2 regions of the Paenibacillus sp. FSL E2-0151 genome follow, and region 2 is predicted to be linked to the other one. Evidence: riboswitches for the same ligand, from Rfam matches in the RefSeq annotation. Region 2 holds a riboswitch; the other holds the start of a gene.
What was found. A riboswitch is a leader RNA that binds a small molecule or an ion and turns the genes downstream of it on or off. The one in region 2 is predicted to bind glycine.

Region 1 (6,450 bases), 2.2 Mb from region 2:
TACACCGTAGGTGGGTGATATCCAAAATCAAGCAATCGCTTGGCAACATCAAGTGTGCGCACACCGTATTGCTTCAAACCCCGACCAGACATGACGAATTCATGTTTGCATACACCCGGATACGGAATCTCGTAGTAAGGTGCAAGACGGGCCATCATATAGTTGGCATTCAGTACCGCACATTCAGAGACGCGGCGTAACCCTTCCGGTCCATAGGTGCGAATGTAGGCATAGGCACGTACCAGAATACCGAAGTTGCCGTAGTAGGCTTTCACCCGGCCAATGGATTGATCGCCTTCACGATCGAATGCATACATACCATCATCATTCTTGATCACCATTGGTTTAGGCAGGAATGGAATCAGGCGATTCTTCACACCAACTGGTCCGGCACCTGGTCCACCACCGCCATGAGGCGTACTCATCGTTTTGTGCAAGTTCAGATGCACCACGTCAAAGCCCATATCACCTGGACGGGTAATGCCCATAATGGCATTGGAGTTGGCTCCGTCGTAATACAACAAGCCACCAGCCTGGTGTACGATGGATGCAATCTCCTGAATGTCTTTCTCAAACAGACCAAGTGTATTCGGGTTTGTCAGCATCAATGCTGCCGTATCCGAACCGACTGCTGCACGGAGTGCGTCCAGATCGACCAGTCCGTCTGCGCGGGATGGAATCGTCACAGTTTCAAATCCTGCAACGGTTGCACTTGCCGGGTTGGTACCATGCGAAGAATCGGGCACGATGACTTTGGTACGTTGTTCGCCACGACCTTCGTGGTAGGCACGAATCATCATAAGTCCAGTCCATTCTCCATGGGCACCAGCTGCTGGTTGCAAGGTCACAGCGTCCATACCTGTCAGACCTGCAAGGTCGTTTTGCAACGTATATAACAGTTCTAGTGCACCTTGAATGCTGGATTCATGCTGGTACGGATGGATTTTGGCGAATCCATTATAACGAGCAACATCCTCATTGATCTTTGGATTGTATTTCATCGTACAAGAGCCCAGTGGATAGAATCCGTTATCTACGCCGAAGTTGCGACGGGATAGCGCGGTATAGTGTCGAATAACATCTACCTCAAACACTTCCGGCAGTGCCGCTGCTTCCGAACGGAGCATTTCCCGGGGAATCAACGTATCGGCAGCCTGACGAGGAACATCACATTCTGGCAAGGAATAAGCGACACGCCCAGGGCTGCTGAGTTCAAAAATCAATGATTGTTCCGAAGCAGGAGATAAGGTCTGTGCACTAAATGTTGTATCCGTCTCAGGTTGAACCGAAGTGGAGACAGAGGTACCTGTTTCCGATTGTCCGTGTACCGATGTTGTCGTTGTCGTCGTCGTTTCCTGAGTCACAGCGATCCCTCCAATGCTCGTGCGAATTCGTCAATCTCTTCCTTAGTGCGCCGTTCCGTAACAGCAATCAGCATATGTCCGGCAAGCTCCGGATAATCACGTCCGAGTTCGTAGCCACCAATAAAGCCTGCATCCAGCAGTTTCAACTGAAGAGTATCCACGTCGGTTCCTTCAGGAAGCTTAATAACAAACTCATTAAATGTTGGTGCATTAAAAGTAAGGCTAACTCCAGAAATCGCAGTTAATGTATTGAGGGTGTAATGACTCTTTTGCAAATTCAGATCCGCGACATCGATCATTCCTTGTTTACCCATGATGGACATATATACAGATGCGCTGAGTGCAAGCAAAGCCTGGTTGGAACAGATGTTGGATGTCGCCTTTTCGCGTCGGATGTGCTGTTCACGTGCTTGCAATGTCAGTACAAAACCACGCTTGCCATTGCGATCCGTGGTCTGGCCTACGATTCGGCCAGGAATTCGGCGCATATGAGGCTGGGACACGGCGAAATATCCGCATGTCGGACCGCCGAGTGAAGCGGCGATGCCGAGGGGCTGCGCATCACCTACAACGATGTCGGCACCCAGCTTGCCTGGGGCTTCCAGCAGACCCAGCGATAGCGGGTTGGCACTTACAACGAGCAGGCCCTTGTGCGCATGCACGAGGTCGGCAGCCTGCTTCACATTTTCCACGGCACCAAAGAAGTTCGGACTCTGGATCATGACAGCAGCGGTATCGTCTGATATGGCGGTTTGCAGGGCATCCCAGTCAGTGACGCCATCCTTATAACCAATCTCGACAATCTCCAGACGGAGTCCGTGCGCATATGCCTGCAATACCTGACGGGCTTCCGGATGAACGGTACGGGATACGATGAGCTGTTTGCGACGAGTTGCCGCTGCGGCCAGATTACCGGCTTCCGCAAAAGCTGTTGCACCGTCATACATACTGGCATTGGCTACAGCCATACCGGTTAATTCACAGATGTAGGATTGAAATTCGAAAATGGCCTGTAGTTCACCTTGGCTGATCTCAGGCTGATAAGGTGTGTAGGCAGTGTAAAACTCGGAACGGGAAATGACATGATTGATGACGGAAGGAACATGATGATCATATATGCCAGCGCCGAGGAAGCTGGCGTGTGTTTCGAAATTGGCGTTGGCGCCAGCTTGTTTGGACATGTGACGTGTCAGCGCATATTCATCAAGTTTGGAGGATACGGGCAGCTCGCCCTGATAACGAATCTCTTTTGGAATGTCCTGAAACAGATCCTCCAGCGTATCCACACCGATGGTTGCGAGCATGGCGCTCTGATCTTGTTCAGTCATGGGAATGTAACGGTGCTTGCTCATGCTTGATCAGCTCCTTGAGTAGGTGTCTTCGACGTACGTGTCCGTTTATGAAAAGGGGTCTTCACGACCTCGGCTTTTAGTTTCTTGCCGCGGATCTCAATCTCAAGCGGGGTTCCCAGCGCAGCGTATTTGCTGTCGATGAGGGCAAGCCCCAGATTACGCTTCAATGTAGGTGATTGCGTGCCTGTTGTCACTTCACCAATCTGTACGCCTTCGGCGTAAATCGGATAGTGGGGGCGGGGAATACCGCGCTCCAGCACTTCGATGCCGACCAGTTTGCGGGCAGGCCCGTCAGTTTTTTGCTGTAACAAGGCTTCGTGTCCGATAAAAGGTCCCGCATTCAGCTTCACAAACATACCTACGCCAGCTTCGAGTGGAGAGATGGTTGCCGACAATTCCTGTCCATACAGGGGGAGCCTTGCTTCAAAGCGCAGTGTATCCCGGGCACCAAGTCCGGTTGGTACGAGTCCGTGACCTTCACCGGCTTGCATTAATCCATTCCAGACCACAGCAGCCTGATCTGCAGGAACATATAGCTCAAAGCCATCTTCACCGGTATAACCGGTACGGGACAACAGTAATTTTACTCCACATACTTCAGCATCCTGCACAAAACGAAACGGTTCAATCGAGCTTACATCCGTATCTGTAACTTTCCCGATAATGTCTACAGCCAGTGGACCTTGCAAGGCGAGCAGCGCTGTCTGCTCCGAATCATTGGTCATGCTCACGCCAGGGATCAAGTGCTCTTGCAGCCACGCCCAATCCTTGTCGATGTTGGAGGCGTTAACAACGAGCATATAATGCTGATCTTCCAGCTTATACACGAGCAGATCATCCACCACACCGCCATCTGGATAACACATCAGGGTGTACTGGGCTTGATCGGGAACCAGCGTGGTCACATCATTGGTCATCATTTGTTGCAAAAACGCTTCAGCCTGCTCACCCTGTACCGTGAATTCGCCCATATGGGATACATCAAACAGTCCCGCGCGCTCGCGTACCGCTTCATGTTCTTTCTGGATTCCGCTAAATTGTACCGGAAGCTCCCAGCCTCCAAAGTCAATGCACCGTACGCCTTCGTATTGCTGATACAGTGGGAAGAGTGGTGTTCTAAGCAAATCGGACATCAAATCACCTCGTCATGGGCCGTCAGCCGGCCGGATATACAATCGTGGATCAATGAACCAGGGTGTTTTTAAATTTTCAGCTAGATATTTTCATCAGATAAGTATGGTAAGGGCAGCTATGGCAGCGCCGTTCTACATCCTGTTTTTCGTTTTTTGGGAAAAAGGAAAAGGACAGGCCAAAGAATCGGCATGCCAAGTAGCACGCTGTATTCTAAGGCTCTGTCCCTTGTACCTGAGAGTTACCCCGCTGCGTTGCGCAGCAGGTTTCCCCTTGGGTGATCATAACGCCCGCACAGGGCGAATAGATGCTCTCCAGAGTTGCGTCCCGTAAAAGTCCTTTTGCCTGAGAGATTCACCCCCGCTTATCGGTGGTTTACTCCTTCGGCGTTACCTCATGTACATCCCGAATCGGGTGTCACGGGTAATCTCTCCCTTTACATTCATCCGCGGGTATAACATAGTCCAATAAACACATTTACTCCTCTCATTAAAACGTGAATCCACTACTGATGTCAAGAACGATGTCATAGATAATAATTAAAAACCGAATATTTATTTTTCTTTCGATACTATTGTTCGTGTATTTATAAAGACTGCGCTTACTATTCTAATATTCACCAGTATATGAAGAAAGAGTGTAATCCGGTTACAGGATTTAGAGGTGTTCAGCAAATAAATTGTGAGGTATCTTGACATTTGATTCATAAATATCATACGCTATGTTCTGGGAAAAAGGTTAAGGTCAAAGAACGCATGTACTCATTAATGAAAAGCGAGGCGGATATCGATGAGCGAATTGAAAAGTGATTTCCTGTACAGTGAAGAGCACGAATGGGTGCAAACCGTAGGGGAGGATACTGTACGTATTGGCATTACCGAGTTCGCGCAGCATCAGCTGGGTGACATTGTGTTTGTGGAATTGCCTGACCTTGAAACCAATGTAAAAGCAGAGGACAGCATTGGAACGATCGAATCGGTCAAAACGGTGTCGGACTTGTTCTCTCCCGTCACTGGTTCAATCATTGCGGTGAATGATTCGTTGCAGGACTCCCCTGAACTTGTGAACAGCTCTCCTTACGAGGAAGGCTGGATGATTGAGATCCGTGTTGAGGGAGATCTGACAGCAGCATTGTCTACATTGATGAATGCAGACGCGTATCGGAAACATACGAAAGAATAGTATCAACGAACTTGTACTTATTAACATATATTTTATAATTAAATGATATGAGCTTCATATTGTTTCGACCTGTGTGAGCCGGATGCTTGCACAGGTTTTTTGTGCTTTCCAAGAATGGTTTTGAATGTGGAATGAAGCAGATTGTGGATGTAAATCACCTGATTGGACCAAGCTATAGTTTAGAAAATGATTCTGGAAATGACAAAAGTCATAGGCAAGAAAATCCTTGTGTACCAATGGGTTCAGCCATTATGCATCAAGTAAAACGATTACATAACCTAATGTTGTCATCATTGTTCATGACGAAAGTACGCTTTCATTTCATTGAACAGGAGAGCATTCTCGCTTAGGATTACAGCAGGGGAGAAATGATACCCCTTTCATAAATCATAATCACTTGATCCAAGGAGGATAATACAATGAGTAATTTGGACCAATCGTCCAATTCCAAAGGTGGGCTACGGGTAGGTGTTCAGCGTTTTGGCCGATTCCTGAGTGGTATGGTCATGCCGAATATGGGAGCGTTCATCGCCTGGGGATTAATTACAGCTCTGTTCATTCCAACAGGCTGGTTCCCTAACGAGACGCTTGCGCAGCTAGTTGATCCGATGATCAAATATTTGCTGCCACTGTTAATTGGTTACACCGGGGGTACGATGGTGCATGGTCAGCGTGGTGGTGTCGTGGGTGCCATTATGACCATCGGGGTCATCGTGGGTAGTGATATTCCGATGTTCCTCGGTGCCATGATTGCCGGACCACTGGCAGCATGGATCATTAAAAAGTTTGATAAATCCATTGAAGGTAAAGTTAAAGCCGGATTTGAAATGCTTGTTAACAACTTCTCAGCCGGTATTATTGGCGGGATCTTGGGGATTTTTGCGCTACTGGGCATCGGGCCTGCTGTAGAAGCGATTAGCAAAGTATTATCTGCCGGTGTACAGGGCTTAATGAATCTTGGTTTGCTGCCGCTGGTCAACCTAATCATTGAACCAGGTAAAGTATTGTTCCTGAACAATGCAATCAACCACGGGATTCTTACACCAATTGCAACAGATCAAGCGAGAGAATTAGGAAAATCCGTATTATACATGCTTGAATCAAACCCGGGTCCGGGACTTGGTATCTTACTTGCTTACTGTTTCTTCGGACGCGGAATGGCCAAATCTTCTGCACCGGGTGCCGTAATCATTCATTTCTTCGGGGGAATTCATGAGATCTACTTCCCTTACATTCTGATGAGACCGATTCTGATTCTTGCCGCAATTGCGGGTGGCGTCGCAGGTACATTAACATTCATGCTCACCGGAGCAGGACTTGTTTCAGCACCATCACCGGGTAGTATTATCGCGTATTTCTTCTTAACACCAAAAGGTGGATACCTGCCGATGTTCGCAGGGGTGCTTGTAGCAGCCGTCGTT
Region 2 (6,450 bases):
CCTGCAGGCTCGTCCCGATGGCAGCCAACTGGTATTTGAGCGACAAAATGAGGAGGAACGCATTCTGGTTCTGTTCAATCGATCAGAAGAGACGGCTATTGTCGAGCTGGAGGCTGGTGACGAGGAATGGACCGAGTTATTCGGCGGAAACCATCGTACTGCCAAGGAAGATGGCATACTCGCCATTGAACTGCCCGCGTATGGATATGCCGTACTGAGTACTAGTCTCATATAAACACCAAGCTATACTTGCTCATATGCAAGACTGGAGTCTGTTCAGTTCATCGGCATATCAAACGAAATAGGCGCTCCCAGATCTGTTCCTGATCTGTGGAGCACCTATTTGATTTTGACGTTATTCATTATGGCCATGGATTACTCTGGCCGAACCAGCTGTTCCTTGAGCAACTGGATGGTGGCCTCATATTGTACAAGCCCCACTTGCAGACACAGACGCTGTGCAGGCGAAATACGTTCGCCGAATTCCTCCATCTGGCGCTGAAGTTCAGCGTATAACATTTCCTTTCGCTTCAACTGGCTGGATATCCAACCCGTTACGGTATCTTCATCCGCCAACTCTCCGAAATACAACCGCATCAGAAAATCAGAACGAAATACCTCAGCTTCCAAAGGACTCATTAAATAGGCGTGAAATTGCGTTGCTCCTTCAGGGGTCAATGAATACACGTTCTTATCAGGTTTCCCTTCCTGCTTCACCGATTCCTTAGTCAGCAATCCTGACTTTTCCATCTTCGCAAGTGTAGGATATATGGTGCCGAAACTGGCATCAAAGAAAAATGAAAAATATTGTTCAAAGTACTGCTTGATCTCGTATCCGGAACTTGGCTGATTGTGCAGTATTCCGAGGATGACATGCTGCGTGTTCATCGGTGTACCGCTCCTTTCCATTCCCCTTAACGTATCACAATCAGTACCCCTTGTTCAATGATCAGATGACGAAACGGTTGCTTTCAGAGCAACAGGCACAGCAGCAGGCTGGTCCTCCCTACGAGCTTCAGAACGTACCGGGCCGGAGCGTCTGATCCAGATGCAAAGCGCACCCAGAGTCAGTGTTACACCACCGATTACGGCGAGCAACATCGCATCCCGGCCAATTCCGTTTCCTCCGAGCACAAGGTTCATCATCCCTTCTACGGCATAAGTCGCTGGCAGATAATGACCGATCACTTGGTAGAAGTCAGGCATTACATCTCGCGGAATCGTTGATCCCGAGGACAGCATCAGCAGAGGCAACAACGCACTGTTTAACCAAGCCCCAGCATTGCCAAGCAACAACAAGCTCAACTGAGCCATGAGTATAAAAGATATGGTGACCAGCAACTGGAACAGCCATAACATGAACCAACTGGCTGCTGACGATACCCCCATAATGTGCATCATCCCCGATCCAACGAGTGAGACGATAAATGCCGCACCCAGATTAATAATGTTACGTGCCCAGAAGCGCTCCCATTTCCCTGCCCTGCCACTCAGTTCACCAGAAACCTTTTGCAGATTCATGCTTAGCAACATCGCTCCGGTAAACGTAGCCGTTACAATCAACATCGGTACCATCGAGAAAGCAAAATTATCAACAGGATTCAGTCGCTCCACCTCTGCCTCCACGCGTGAAGATAACCCTACCGCAAGCGCATCGGACTGATCAGCAGTCATACCGGATTGATTCAGCACTCCGTGAATAACCTCCTGTTGTACTTCACGGTTCAATGTCGCTGTAACTTGTGCGGCTACGTTCTGCATCACACTTTTCACGGTAGCCACGTTTGATTCGTTCATCACATACTTCACTGTCATCGGTTTTGACAAGTCTTCTGCCTGCTGCATGAAACCTGATGGAATCTCAATAATCATGTACACATCCCGGTCCGTTAACATCTGTCTCGCTTCTTGCATCGATTCAGATGTTTTGACCTCGAAATTCAGGCCCGCTGCCAGAGACTCGGCCACCGGTTCAGCCGCTACCCCATCTTCATTCACGATGGTGACAGCCAATTGAGTCATTCTTTCGTTAACCTGGTCGTATCCGCTAAGCCAGATGATGTTAAAAAAAACCTGAAACAGCACAGCCGTAATTAAACCTACAATGGTGGCTCCGTTTTTCAAAAACAGCAGACTCGTCTGGAAAATACCTTTCATTCTATCCATCTCCTTTAATTTTGTTTCGCTCCTATATATATCGTATTGATATATGACAACAATTAATATATCTAACCGATATATAGATCGTCAATGTTTTTGTTTTTCTTCGTTGGAAAAAGACAAAAAAAGCCGATACATCTCTTCACCAGGAAGATTTGTACCGGCTTTTCATATCATGTAAGGACTCTTCTTCACCTTTAATAATCAAGGCTAAAGGCAGGCTCCACAAGTTAGCGTTAGATTTAATTCATATCAATCCGATTTATGCCTTAGTTTCTACGTCATTTTCAGCAGGGGACTCCGGCTCAGGCTCGGCACGCTTTGCCTTTGGTTTAGCCAACTTCTGCATCATTTTGCGGCCGGTTGGTGTCTGGGCCAGTCCACCTTGGGCTGTCTCCCGATGGCGGCTCGGCATTGCACTGCCTACTTCCAGCATGACATCGATGACTTCGTCTGACGGAATGGCACTACGCACTCCGGCCAGGGCCATGTCAGCCGCAGCCAGCGCCGTAACTGCACCCAGTCCATTACGGACGATGCACGGGATTTCAACAAGGCCTGCGACCGGATCGCAGATAAGGCCCAGTGTATTTTTTAACGCCAAACCAACGGCATGAACAACCTGTTCCGGTGTACCTCCACGCAGTTCAACCATGGCACCCGCAGCCATGCCGATAGCGGAACCCACTTCCGCCTGACAGCCACCTTCGGCCCCGGAGATAAATGAATTATTGGCGATAACATAACCAATTGCTCCCGCACAGAACAACCCGTTCACCAAATGTTCGTCCGTCCAGCCAAATCGCTCCTGTGAACTGATAAACACACCCGGGATGATGCCGCAGGAACCGGCTGTTGGTGTAGCCACGATCCGACCCATGGAGGCATTCACTTCAGATACACACAGGGCATACGCCATGGCAAGTGCGGAAGCATCTCCTGAGCAAGTCTCACCCTTGCGAATGTACTCGGCCATTTTTTTGCCGTCTCCACCTGTTAATCCACTGCGTGATGTCGTATCTTCCGTTAACCCTTTGCGTACCGCTTCCTTCATCACCTGATAATATTCAGACATCTGCTTCACAACATCCGCTTCCGGTGTATTGGTCTCCTGAACTTGCTCCTCGATCATCAGCTGAGCAATGGTTTTGGATTCCGCTGTACAGATCGTATTCAGTTCGTGCAAATGTTTAAACCGCATCCGAATCAACTCCTCTCTTCAAATCGATAACACGAATGTCCAATACATGGTCCAGCTCCCTTAGACGCTTGAGCATATCAGGATTAGGCACACCATCCATTTCCATCGCGGTAAGCGCTTCGCCATCACGGGCTTTCCGGTCCACCTGCATATACCCGATGTTAACCCCGGATGAACTGATCGTGGACGTCACTGACGCGAGTACGCCCGCTTTATCCGCATGCCGCAGAACGAGTGTTGGAAACTCACCACTAATCTGAACACGAAAATCATTCATCGAATGCACGGATACGCTTCCACCACCAATGGATGCACCGATTAAGGAGCAGGCACGTTCTCCATGCCACAACTCAATTTTGACCGTATTAGGATGAGGAGCAGGTAGGCCACTTGTATAAAACTCAACCTCCATGCCCGCTTCCTCTGCGTATTGCTCTGCATCCGGGATACGCGGATCGTCTGTGACATAATCCAGCAGACCGCCGATCAGTGCCAGATCTGTTCCGTGCCCCTGATACGTATCTGCAAATGAACCGTACAGCGTCAGCCGGGCACGATCTGGCGTACATCCTAGCCACTGTCGAGCAATTCTCCCTAACCTTGCCGCTCCAGCTGTATGTGAACTTGAAGGCCCCGTCATCGACGGACCAATAATTGAGAAAACATCTTTAAATCGCACCTTGTAACCCTCCATTATTAATCATGATTCATATTTGTAAAATGTATTCGTCATTTCGATCCAGGAGTTTCATCCACAATGTCCCTTATTTAGGTATGATGACATCAAAAAAGGACAGAAGAAGGCCTTAGGCCCTCTCTCTGTCCTCGATACCTGAGAGTTTCATGATCAGCAGTGTCTCACGACAAGGGTGCACTGCCTGCGATTACAGACAAGTTCACCGGGCTGACTGATCATATACCCCTTGGGTGGCGCAGTTCGCGCACTCTCCAGAGTTGCGTCCAACGATGGTACATTTACCTGAGAGATTAACCACTGCGCCGGGTGCGCAGCAGCTTGCTCCTTCGGTGCCTGAACACTAGCCATTTGGCTCGGCTAACCCAGGTCTCTCCCGCTCGTTATCATCCGCTGTATTATCTTAATTCGATTCGAATTGGTATATTTCTAAATTTTTGATCAAGTATACCCATAGAGTAATGTACAATATCATATATGTCAACAAAAGTAACGTGTAATTATCATAAGTTCGATGTCTATTTTAACTGAAACGAATAGCATTCAGATTTCTCACTTCCGCTGAGGCACTCGTGACGTTGCTAGTTGTCGTAAATTGGATACTTATCGTGTATGCATTAGTCGTTGTAGTCGGGGATGTATCCACGTAAGTGTTGGAGGAAAGAAACCTCAACGTTCCCGAAGCATTACCGGTTCGTGAGAGTTGCAATTGATTAATTAAAACTCCGTTACGTCTCAGATTAATGTTATACGCAATACTCCAGTTAGACCCTACAACTATTGCTACTTGTGTACTATTATCGATTTTCACGCGTTGACCTGCCACTACAGGTACATTAAGTGTCTGAATCGTTGTTTCAGCTACTAATGAAAGACCCAACGCCGTGGTCTGGCTATCAGCAAACAAGGAAGAGTCTGCCGGAGCCGAAGCTGCAGTTGATCCCGTGGCACCTGTCGTACCGGTAGCCCCAGTCACTCCTGTTGTTCCTGTAATACCAGTGACTCCGGTCGTTCCCGTCAGTCCTGTTGCTCCTGTAACACCAGTGACTCCGGTCGTTCCCGTCAGTCCTGTTGCTCCTGTAACACCAGTGACTCCAGTTGTTCCCGTCAGTCCTGTTGCTCCTGTAACACCAGTGACTCCAGTTGTTCCCGTCAGTCCTGTCGCTCCTGTAACACCAGTGACTCCGGTCGTTCCCGCTACTCCCGTTACGCCTGTTGCACCTGTAACACCAGTGACCCCTGTCGTTCCTGTTATTCCTGTACTCCCGGTAATCCCCGTGGCTCCAGTAGACCCTGTCTCTCCCGTACTCCCAGTAACTCCCGTCACTCCAGTAGACCCTGTCCCTCCCGTACTCCCGGTAATCCCCGTCACTCCAGTAGACCCTGTCTCTCCCGTGCTCCCGGTAATCCCCGTCACTCCAGTAGACCCTGTCTCTCCCGTGCTCCCGGTAATCCCCGTGGCTCCAGTAGACCCTGTTTCTCCCGTGCTCCCGGTAATCCCCGTGGCTCCAGTAGACCCTGTCTCCCCTGTGCTCCCGGTGACTCCAGTCGTTCCTGTTATTCCTGTACTCCCAGTAACACCCGTCACTCCGGTAAGCCCTGTCTCTCCTGTGGTCCCCGTACTTCCAGTAGCGCCCGTGACTCCTGTCACTCCGGTAGATCCTGTCTCCCCCGTGGTCCCAGTGACACCGGTCTCTCCCGTCGATCCCGTAGTTCCTCCAGGAGGACCAGTAACTCCTGTCAGTCCTGTAACACCTGTAGCCCCTGTAGGACCAGTTGTTCCCGCAACCCCTGCTGTCCCTGTAGCTCCAGTCGCACCCGTTACCCCGACTAGACCGGGGTTCGCTCCTAACAATTCCTCAGACACCAAACGATGTGCCGTTACCAGTTGACCGTTCTCGTTTTTCCCCCATACCGAAATCTGAACTTCATCCTCCGCATCATCACCTGTGATAAATATAAACTCAAATGCATCCAAATCTGCATAATAGTCATTTGTTATAACCTGGTTAGGCAAAACATTAAACAATTCCTCAACGTATAGTGTGCGAACACCATTCAAATAATATCCTTGAACCAGAACGGTAGAGAAACTAGTGAGACTCCAATTGTCTAATTTCACTGTAATTCTCTGTGTAGGACGCTCGCCGCTTCCCACCACTATATTATTTTCTATTGGCCCTGTTGATAAAACAGCCATCCTGCGATGCCCCTTTCTCCTGCCTCCATCACCAAATCAAGATTGTCTTCTATGAATATGCATATTGAACTGTAAACGTGAAGTTGCCCTCTTGCCTTTTTGGAGTGGACTGAAAGGAGATCGAATAGATATCCACCACACCAAAAGGAGAATATACAAAAAAAGCTGCCGCTCGTTTCTGCGGCAACCTTATTG

Region 1: it holds a riboswitch for glycine, as region 2 does, so the genes downstream of both, gcvT (glycine cleavage system aminomethyltransferase GcvT) here and sdaAB (L-serine ammonia-lyase, iron-sulfur-dependent subunit beta) in region 2, are expected to answer to the same signal.

The regions. Positions count from the first base shown of each region.
Region 1 is NZ_CP150308.1:5,411,494-5,417,943, reverse strand. It holds gene gcvPB (aminomethyl-transferring glycine dehydrogenase subunit GcvPB) at 1-1,223, opposite strand, end outside; gene gcvPA (aminomethyl-transferring glycine dehydrogenase subunit GcvPA) at 1,361-2,716, opposite strand; gene gcvT (glycine cleavage system aminomethyltransferase GcvT) at 2,713-3,849, opposite strand; glycine riboswitch at 4,171-4,293, opposite strand; gene gcvH (glycine cleavage system protein GcvH) at 4,637-5,029, shown strand; gene MHI55_RS24060 (PTS mannitol transporter subunit IICB) at 5,449-6,450, shown strand, end outside.
Region 2 is NZ_CP150308.1:580,724-587,173, reverse strand. It holds gene MHI55_RS02885 (alpha-glycosidase) at 1-235, shown strand, start outside; gene MHI55_RS02880 (helix-turn-helix transcriptional regulator) at 376-888, opposite strand; gene MHI55_RS02875 (ABC transporter permease) at 943-2,157, opposite strand; gene sdaAA (L-serine ammonia-lyase, iron-sulfur-dependent, subunit alpha) at 2,423-3,361, opposite strand; gene sdaAB (L-serine ammonia-lyase, iron-sulfur-dependent subunit beta) at 3,351-4,040, opposite strand; glycine riboswitch at 4,320-4,444, opposite strand; gene MHI55_RS02860 (collagen-like protein) at 4,579-6,255, opposite strand.